DNA from 3 places in the Streptomyces sp. NPDC055749 genome. Region 1 is predicted to be linked to each of the others. Evidence: riboswitches for the same ligand, from Rfam matches in the RefSeq annotation. Region 1 holds a riboswitch; each other region holds the start of a gene.

Region 1 (3,253 bases):
CGTACTTGCCGTCCTTGTAGAACTCGGACGCGGCGACGTCGAGCGCGAGACCGATGTCGCGGCCGGGAACGTAACCGGCCTCCTTGATGGCCTCGACGATGAGGTCCAGGGCGGCGCGGTTGGACTCCAGGTTCGGCGCGAAGCCGCCCTCGTCACCGAGACCGGTGGACAGGCCCTTGGTCTTCAGGACCTTCTTCAGCGTGTGGTAGACCTCCGCACCCCAGCGCAGGGCCTCGGAGAAGGACTCGGCGCCGATCGGCGCGATCATGAACTCCTGGATGTCCACGTTGGAGTCGGCGTGCGAGCCGCCGTTCAGGATGTTCATCATCGGAACGGGCAGCAGGTGCGCGTTCGGGCCGCCGAGGTAGCGGAAGAGCGGAAGGTCGGACGCTTCCGAGGCGGCGTGGGCCACGGCGAGCGAGACGCCGAGGATGGCGTTCGCGCCGAGCGAGCCCTTGTTCTCGGTGGCGTCGAGGTCGAACATCGCCTGGTCGATGAGGCGCTGCTCGGTGGCGTCGTACCCGACGAGCTCCGGGCCGATCTGCTCGATGACGGCGAGGACGGCCTTCTCCACGCCCTTGCCCATGTAGCGGTTGGGGTCACCGTCGCGAAGCTCAATGGCCTCGAACGCACCGGTGGAGGCGCCGGACGGAACAGCAGCACGTCCCGTGCTGCCGTCGTCGAGGCCAACCTCGACCTCGACCGTGGGGTTGCCCCGGGAGTCGAGGATTTCCCTGGCTACGACGACGTCGATGGACGGCACGAGGCATCTCCTTCTGGGATCTGACACTGGTTGTGCAGGGTCACTGTGGCCTTGCGGCACGAGCCTATCCGGCTGGGCCCCGTTGGCCCGCCCGGCGCCCGTCCCCTGGGACGAAAAAGGACCCAAGGGCATGCATTCACGGTCAAAGGGCCAGAAATTTACTGGCCAGTAACTACAACACTTGAAACGATCAACGTCACACACGCGTGCGGAAAAGACCCCGACCCGGCGCGCACGGGGGAGAGCGCACCGGGTCGGGGAGCAGAGCGGGGAGGGATGCCGCCGGACACCCTCCCGGGGGGAGGAGAATCCCAGGTATTACTTCGTCAGGTGGAGCTGCTGGCCCGGGAAGATCAGGTCGGCGTCCTTGACGATGTCGTCGTTCAGGTCGAACAGCTTCTCCCAGCCGCCCTTGACGTCGTGCTTCTCGGCGATCTTGCTCAGGGTGTCGCCGGTCTTCACCTTGTACTCGCCGTCACCCTTCTCGACCTTCTCGCCGGTCGGGGTGGTGACGGTCTTCGGCGCCTCGGTCTTCGGGGCGGTGCGCTGCTCGCTGCGCGTGGTGGGCTGCTCGGCCTGACGCTCCGGCTGGGCCTGCTGCTGCGGCTGCTCGTCGCCGTTGTCCGAGGAGGTGTCGACGCCCGGGTCCACACCGTCGTTGGTGAGGTTGCCGGCACCGGCACAGGCCCAGGCGCCCGGGCCCTGCATGTCGAGAAGCTTCTCGGCGGTGGCGATCTGCTGCGACTTGCTGGCCAGGTCGGCGCGGGACGCGTACTGCGTACCACCGGCGGCGGCCCAGCTGGACTGCGAGAACTGCAGACCGCCGTAGTAGCCGTTTCCGGTGTTGATGGACCAGTTGCCACCGGACTCGCACTGGGCGACGGCGTCCCACGTGGAGACGGAGGCGGCGGAGGCGCCGGTCGCACCCATCAGCGGGACGGCGACAGCGGCACCGGCGACACCGGCGAGCGTGGCGACACGGACGGCCTTGGACGGGCGGCGGTGCTTGGCCTTGCTGGAAAACAGCATGGAGCTTCTCCTCACCGACGCCTACGAGGTGAGCTGTCGGGTTCGGGCCAAGTGAGTTGCCCGGCCGCACGTCCTTGCGTGCGACTTCACCCCAAGCCGGTCCTCGGTCGTCTCTCGACGATCGGGCCCGGCGCTTACCTGGGTCCCCCGCTCCTGCCTACGGCGCTTTACGCGTCTGTTCCCTTCGACCGACGGCAGGATTCGGCGTGACGGTCGACGGGGCCCGCGGTGCGAGCGGTTCCGACCGTAAACATAGGCAACCCCGACATTCAAAGAGGGACATACCGGCCATTCGTGCCTTACTTGCCTCAGCGGAATGAACGTTTCCGCAGGTCGGAAGGGGCGCGGGCGGGACAGCCGGACGCGACACGCCAGTTGAAGCAAAGAGACCCATGTCTCACTTACGCATAAGTGGACATAGGTCCCTGAACTACCCCCGATTTTGGGGCGTTTTCCCGAATTGGATCAGTTGCGCTTGGAGCTCTCCGCGCCGCCCTGCTGTCCCAGATCGAGGCTCTGGCCGGGAAGGATGAGGTCGGGGTCCGAGCCGAGCGCGCCCTTGTTGGCCTCGTAGAGCTCGGTCCAGCCGCCGGGAACCTTCTGTGCGTCAGCAATCGCCCAGAGGTTGTCGCCGGGCCGCACGGTGTAGTCGCCGTCGGGGCTCGCCGTACCCGCGTCACGGGCCTCGCCGTCGCCGCGCGAGGCGTGTCGGCCGCCGGAGTCGCGCCCGTTGCCCTTGTCCGCGTCCTGGGTCGCCTCGGGGGCCGGCGTGCCGCGGTGCTTGCCGCCGCCCTCGTCCGTGCCCGCAGGGGCGTCGGACGCATCGGGAGACGGCGTGGTGGACGGTGCGGGAGAGGCGGACGAGCCGGAGTCCCCGGATTCCGCCGTGCCGTCCGTCGCGTCACCCTTGCCGGGCTTGCCGGACTTATCGGCTTCGTCCTTGTTGTTCGCTTCGTCCGCCGCTTCATCCGTGGCTTCGCCCGACGGATCCTCGGACGGGAACAGCCCGTCCGAAGGTTCGGCGGAGGGAACGCCGCCCGGGTCGACACCCGGCAGGGCGCCGTCCAGCGCGAGCCCGGAAATCACCGCGCAGCTCGGCCACGCCTGCGGGCCCTGGTCCTCCAGGACCTTCTCCGCGACCGCTATCTGCTGCGAGCGGCTGGCGAGGTCGGCACGGGCCGCGTACGCCGAGCCGCCGTACGCGGACCAGGTGTCCTGGGAGAACTGCAGGCCGCCGTAGTAGCCGTTGCCCAGGTCCGCACTCCACATGCCGCCGCTCTCGCACTCGGCGACCCGGTCCCAGGTCGAGGCGTCGGCGGCGTGCGCACCGGTCGCACCGAGCAGCGGGATGGCGATGGCCGATCCCGTCACGCCTGCGGCGACAACGATGGCGGGTGCCTGGCGAGGGCGACGGTGTCTGCCGTTCGCGGAGCCCATGGGATTGCCTTCCGTGTGACTGAC
Region 2 (3,253 bases), on a different contig from region 1:
GTTCAGAATGCGGCGCAGGGGGACGGTGTCCTCGGGGTTGGCGAGGACCCGGAGGTAGGCCAGGACGTCGCGGACCTCCTTGCGCTCGTAGAAGCGCACCCCGCCGACGACCTTGTAGGGCAGGCCGACGCGGATGAAGATCTCTTCGAAGACACGGGACTGCGCGTTCGTACGGTAGAAGACGGCGACGTCGCCCGCCTTGGCGTCGCCCGCGTCCGTGAGCCGGTCGATCTCGTCGGCGATGAACTGCGCCTCGTCGTGCTCGGTGTCCGCCACGTACCCCGTGATCCGGGCGCCGGTGCCGGCGTTCGTCCAGAGGTTCTTGGGGCGGCGGCTCTCGTTGCGCTCGATGACCGCGTTGGCCGCGGACAGGATCGTCTGCGTGGAGCGGTAGTTCTGCTCCAGCATGATCGTGGTCGCGTCCGGATAGTCCTCCTCGAACTGGAGGATGTTGCGGATGGTCGCACCCCGGAAGGCGTAGATCGACTGGTCCGCGTCACCGACGACGCACAGCTCGGCGGGGGCGTCGGCCTCGCCGGACGGGCCCACCAGCTCCCGTACGAGCGTGTACTGCGCGTGGTTGGTGTCCTGGTACTCGTCGACCAGGACGTGCCGGAAGCGGCGGCGGTAGTGCTCGGCGACGTCGGGGAACGCCTGGAGCAGGTGCACCGTCGTCATGATGATGTCGTCGAAGTCCAGGGCGTTGGCCTCGCGCAGCCGCGCCTGGTACATCGCGTACGCCTGGGCGAGGGTCTTCTCGAAACCGTCGGCGGCCTGTCCGGCGAACGTCTCTTCGTCGATCAGCTCGTTCTTCAGGTTCGAGACCTTGGCCGTGAACGACTTCGGCGGGTAGCGCTTCGGGTCGAGGTCCAGATCGCGGCAGACCAGCGCCATCAGCCGCTTGGAGTCCGCGGCGTCGTAGATCGAGAACGACGAGGTGAAGCCGAGGCGCTTGGACTCGCGGCGCAGGATGCGCACGCACGCGCTGTGGAAGGTCATGACCCACATGGCGTTGGCGCGCGGTCCGACGAGCTGCTCGACGCGCTCCTTCATCTCGCCCGCGGCCTTGTTGGTGAAGGTGATCGCGAGGATCTGGCCCGGGTGCACCCCGCGCTCGGCCAGCAGATGGGCGATCCGGTGGGTGAGCACCCGGGTCTTGCCCGATCCGGCGCCGGCGACGATGAGCAGCGGCGAACCGGCGTGCACGACGGCGGCACGCTGCTCGGTGTTCAGCCCGTCGAGCAGCGCGGCGGCGTCGATGACCGGACGAGGGGCGCCGTCGCGGTAATACCCCTCGCGGGGCGGCGGGGGCGCGTCGAAGACGCCCTCGAAGAGACCCTCCGGCACCGCTTCGGGTGCGTGGTCCTCGGGGGGCGGCGGGGGGCCTTCCTCCGAGTTCTGGAGGCCGGTCAGGAAGCTGTCGTCAAAGAGGCTGCTCATCGCTTGACGAGTCTAGGCGGCCCCACTGACACCCCGGGGCCGCATTCCGCAGGACGGCCCGCGGACATGCGCGTACGGAGACGGGTCAGCCACTCCGGGTGAGGGAACCGGAGGTCTCGCCGGGGCCGCGCGTATCGATTTCACCAAGGTCACGAAAATGTATCGGGCATATCGAACATCAACCTTCACAGGGACACCACGGGTTGGCTAGCGTGCTCCGACGGGTGGCCCGTACCCCCTTGAGGCGAACCACGCCGAGCGGGCACCCACGCCGAATCCGGGCTGCCCTCGCGGGCGTTCGGAACCGGGGACCCACAAGCAGCACCGGGGTGAATCGGTCCGCGACCCCCACTTGGACCGTAGGGCAGCCTTCCGTTCCGCCCGAACCCGACAGCTAACCCGGTAGGCGGTCCACGGAAGGAGATGCCGGCCTTGGCGTCGCATCGCAAACCGCGCACCCGTATGCGCACCACCTCACCCGGCGTCGGGCTCACGACGGCGGCACTGGCCTCTGTGACTCTGCTCTCCACGCAGACCGCGACGGCCGCGCCCGCGGCGCCCCGGCCCAGCATCGAGGACGTACAGCAGAAGGTCGACGACCTCTACCGCCAGGCGGGCACCGCGACCCAGCAGTACAACAAGGCGAAGTCCGCCTCCACCGAGCAGCGCTCCAAGGTCGACGGGCTCCTGGACGCCGCGGCGAAGCGGGCCGAGAAGCTGAACGAGACGCGCCGCGAACTGGGCCAGCTCGCGGCGGCGCAGTACCGGAGCGGCGCCGTCGCCCCGACGGCCACGTTCTTCCTCGCGGACGACCCGCAGTCGTACTTCGACCAGGACCAGCTGATGGCGCGGATGACCAGCCAGCAGCAGAAGACGGTCGCCGACTTCCGTACACAGCAGAACGAGGCGGCGAAGAAGCGCGCGGAGGCCACCAAGAGCCTGGAGACGCTCACCGAGGCGCAGACCACGCTGCGCAGCAGCAAACAGCAGGTGCAGGAGAAGCTGACCGAGGCGCGCACCCTGCTGTCGGAGCTGACCGCCGAGGAGAAGGCTCGGCTCGCCGAGCTGGAGCGCAAGAAGGAGGCGGAGGCCAAGCGCAAGGCCGAGGAGCTGGCCCGCCAGCAGGCCGCGGCCGCCGAGGCCGAGCGCAAGGCCCAGGAGGAGGCGGCGGCGAAGGAGGCCGCCGAGGACGCCGCGCAGGAGGCCGAACAGCCCGAGACCGGCACGGACACCGGGACCGGGACCGGCGGCGGTTCGGACGCGGACAGCGGTTACGCCGCCAAGGCGGACAAGGTCCTCGCCTTCGCGCGGGACCAGATCGGCAAGCCGTACGTCTGGGGGGCGACGGGCCCCTCCTCGTACGACTGCTCGGGTCTCACGCAGGCGGCCTGGAAGGCGGCGGGCGTCGATCTGCCGCGTACCACCTGGGATCAGGTCGAGGTCGGCACACGGGTGGCCACGGCGGATCTGCAGCCGGGCGACCTGGTCTTCTTCTACGACGACATCAGCCACGTCGGCATCTACAAGGGCGACGGCATGATGATCCACGCGCCCAAGCCGGGGGCGAACGTGCGCGAGGAGTCGATCTACTACATGCCGATCTACGGCAGCGTACGGCCGGCGTGACACGGCCCTCCATGGGCCGGGCCGCGTGACAGGCGCCCGGCCCATGGAGGCCCCACGCCCCTTCGAACCGCGCGCTCCCCTCCCGGACTCCCGTGCGATCATGCGAAAAACTTGAGGGTCAAGGGAGTTGGACGTGAACGCGGGTGGGGAGCGGGACGGTTCGTCCGTGCCTGACGAGGAGTGGGAG
Region 3 (3,253 bases), on a different contig from region 1:
TGCAGCTCGCCATCGCAGTCTCGGCCGTCGGCGCCCTGCTGACCTGCACGGTCTCCACGCCGCGCGCCACCCTGTCGATGAGCGCGCACGGCGCCCTGCCGGCGGCCTTCGGCCGCATACACCCGCGCTTCCGGACGCCCGCCTTCGGCACGGTGTTCTTCGGTGCGGCGGCGGCCGTCGCGCTGACCCTCCTCACCGTGGTCTCCGCCGACTTCCTCGGCGACGCCGTCCTCTCGGTGGGTCTGCTGATCGCCTTCTACTACGGCGTCACCGGATTCGCCTGCGCCTGGTACTTCCGCGGGCATCTGCGCCGCTCGCCCCGTGACCTGCTGGTCAAGGGCGTGATGCCGGTCGCGGGCGGCCTGATGATGCTGGCGGCGTTCCTGCGCAGCGCCTACGACATGCTCGACCCCGCCTACGGCTACACGTCCCTGGGCGGCGTCGGCGGCGTCTTCCTGCTCGGCGTCGGCTCCATCGCCCTCGGAGTCGTGGTCATGCTCCTCATCCGCTCCCGCCACGCCCGCTTCTTCCGCCACGGCCGTACGTCCGTCGCCACCCCGCTCGTCACGGAGAACTGAACCCTCATGCGCACACTCGCCGTCGCCGCCGTCCAGACCACTCCCGTACCGCACGATCTGCGCGCCACCTGGGACCGCTTCGCGGACCGGGTACGCGCGGTGCGGGACACGTTCCCCCATGTGCAGCTCGTCGTCGTGCCCGAGCTGATGCTCGCCGCCGAAGCGCCGCTGCTCCAGGCCCGCGCCGACTGGATGCGGGAGGCCGCCGTGGCGATCCCGGGCCCGCTCACCGACCGCGTCTGCGCCCTGGCCCGCGAGACCGGCCTGTGGCTGATACCCGGCAGCCTCTACGAGCGGGCCGACGACGGGAACACGTACAACACCGCCATCGCGGTCTCCCCGGCGGGCGAGATCGTGGCCCGCTACCGCAAGATCTTCCCCTGGCAGCCCTACGAACAGACCAGCCCCGGAAGCGAGTTCGTCGTCTTCGACCTGCCCGGAATCGGCCGCGCCGGTCTCGCCGTCTGCTACGACGGCTCGTTCCCCGAGACCGCCAGACAGCTCGCCTGGCTCGGCGCCGAGGTGATCCTCCAGCCCACGCTCACCACGACGCGGGACCGGGACATGGAGCTGGTCTGCGCGCGTGCCAACGCCTGGACCAACCAGCTCTACGTCGTCAATCTCAACGCGGCCGACCCGGCAGGCGTCGGCGCCAGCGCGATCGTCGACCCCGAGGGGACCGTGCGCCAGCAGGCGGGCCCTGGCGAGGAGGTCCTGGTCGACGTCCTCGACCTCGACACCGTCACGCGGGTCCGTACGTACGGTTCCGCCGGCCTCAACCGTCCGTGGGAGCAGCTGGCCCGCTACGGCGAGCGGATCCCCCTGCCGATGTACGGGGGAACGTTCCGGCCGACCCCGCACCACTGAGCCGCACACAAAGAGCAAAAAGATTGATATGGGCTAATTCGGACTTATCGAATTAATTAATACCCAGAGCCCGTAACGCACTTTTCACCCGAACCGCGAACATCCCCTCGGAGCAAATCGCCCTTTTCGGACCCAGTGGCCAGCGTCACGTCCGGGACGCCCGAAGCTCCGACGCCTCACCCGCATCCCTTCTGCGAGAAGAGAGTTGGCTTCGCGGTTCGGGTGAATTCATCGGCTTTCCCGCTCATCGATCTTGTAAATGAATTGTGATCCGGAATTCGGGACTTGTCCCCTTCGGTGTTTCTCGCCTACGGTCACCGTCAATCCGGATGGAACGCCGAATCCTGCCGCCGTCCGGAAACCGGACCTACTCACGCCCGGCAGGAGCGGGGGACCCAGGTAAGTTGCCGATCCGTTATCAGGAACGGCTTGGGGTTAAGTCGCATGCACATGCGGCCAGGCATCTCCAGCCTGAACCCGACAGCTCACCTCGCAGGCGACGGAGAGGAATTCGCCATGCCCTCGATGGGTAAGCACCGTCGTTCCAAGTCCAGCCCGCTGACCCGCGGCCTCGTCGCCGTCACCGCAGGCGGAGCCGTCCTCGCCCTGCCCGTGATGGGCGCGACCACCGCCTCCGCGGCGCCCGCACAATCGGTCGCCGCCGAAAAGGCAGTGGCACCGGCAGCCGTCCCTGCCAAGGCAATTACCGCTCAGAAGGCCGGGATCGTCAGCTATTCCGTCGTCAAGGGTGATTCCCTGCACAAGATCGCCGATGCGCATTCCCTGAGCGGCGGCTGGAAGAAGCTCTACAAGGACAACCGCAAGGCCATCGGCGACAATCCGTCCCTGATTCGCCCGGGTCTGAAGCTGACCGTGGGCGCCGAGGCCACGGCCAGGGCTTCCGGTGCGTCCGCCGACCGCGCCGACCGTTCCGAGCGGACGAGCACGCTCGCCGCGAAGACCGCCGCCCCCGCCCCGAAGGCCGCGAAGGCGACGTACACGAACGACCTCGACGGCTGGATCAAGGAATCGCTCGCCGTCATGGCGGAGCACGGCATCCCCGGCAGCTACGAGGGCATCCACCGCAACATCATGCGCGAGTCCTCGGGCAACCCGCAGATCGTCAACAACTGGGACTCGAACGCCGCCAAGGGCACCCCGTCCAAGGGTCTCCTCCAGGTCATCGACCCGACGTTCCAGGCGTACCACGTGCCCGGCACGTCGACGGACAGCTTCGACCCGGTCGCCAACATCACCGCCGCGTGCAACTACGCCGCCGACAGGTACGGCTCCATCGACAACGTCTTCGGCGCCTACTGATCCGCTGACATAGGCCACGGTTCACAACTGCCGGGTGCCGAGGGTCCGACTGGCCCTTGGTACCCGGCAGTTCCGCGTCCGCACGCCTCGTGGAAGACTCGCACCCATGCCCGAACTCCAGCTCCTGCGCCACGACCACGCCACGGCCCTGCTCGCCTTCGAGCAGGAGAACCGTGCCTACTTCGCGGCTTCGGTTCCGGACCGCGGCGACGAGTACTTCGCACATTTCGACGCACGGCACAGCAGCCTCCTGGCCGAACAGGCCGAGGGGCTGTGCTACTTCCATGTGCTGGTCGGCGATGCGGACGAGGTGCTGGGCCGGGTGAACCTGGTGGACGTGGCGGACGGTTCCGCCGACCTCGGCTACCGGATCGCCGAGAAGGCCGCCGGTCAGGGTCTGGCCACGAGCGCCGTCCGCCGGATCTGCGTCCTCGCCGCCACGCAGTACGGTCTCACCGCCCTGCGGGCCGCGACCACGCTGGACAACG

What was found. Region 1 has a riboswitch for cyclic di-AMP ahead of ACWGO0_RS35350 (transglycosylase family protein). Riboswitches for the same ligand answer to the same signal wherever they lie in the genome.
Region 2: another riboswitch for cyclic di-AMP. It lies ahead of ACWGO0_RS11400 (NlpC/P60 family protein); the one in region 1 lies ahead of ACWGO0_RS35350 (transglycosylase family protein).
Region 3: another riboswitch for cyclic di-AMP. It lies ahead of ACWGO0_RS08055 (transglycosylase SLT domain-containing protein); the one in region 1 lies ahead of ACWGO0_RS35350 (transglycosylase family protein).

Annotation. Positions count from the first base shown of each region.
Region 1 is NZ_JBSHFH010000083.1:6,163-9,415, forward strand. It holds gene eno (phosphopyruvate hydratase) at 1-763, opposite strand, end outside; gene ACWGO0_RS35350 (transglycosylase family protein) at 1,082-1,792, opposite strand; cyclic di-AMP (ydaO/yuaA leader) riboswitch at 1,796-1,967, opposite strand; gene ACWGO0_RS35355 (transglycosylase family protein) at 2,258-3,229, opposite strand.
Region 2 is NZ_JBSHFH010000011.1:152,528-155,780, forward strand. It holds gene pcrA (DNA helicase PcrA) at 1-1,440, opposite strand, end outside; cyclic di-AMP (ydaO/yuaA leader) riboswitch at 1,700-1,865, shown strand; gene ACWGO0_RS11400 (NlpC/P60 family protein) at 1,864-3,066, shown strand; gene ACWGO0_RS11405 (hypothetical protein) at 3,200-3,253, shown strand, end outside.
Region 3 is NZ_JBSHFH010000008.1:24,938-28,190, reverse strand. It holds gene ACWGO0_RS08065 (APC family permease) at 1-578, shown strand, start outside; gene ACWGO0_RS08060 (carbon-nitrogen hydrolase family protein) at 585-1,445, shown strand; cyclic di-AMP (ydaO/yuaA leader) riboswitch at 1,804-1,959, shown strand; gene ACWGO0_RS08055 (transglycosylase SLT domain-containing protein) at 1,962-2,765, shown strand; gene ACWGO0_RS08050 (GNAT family N-acetyltransferase) at 2,872-3,253, shown strand, end outside.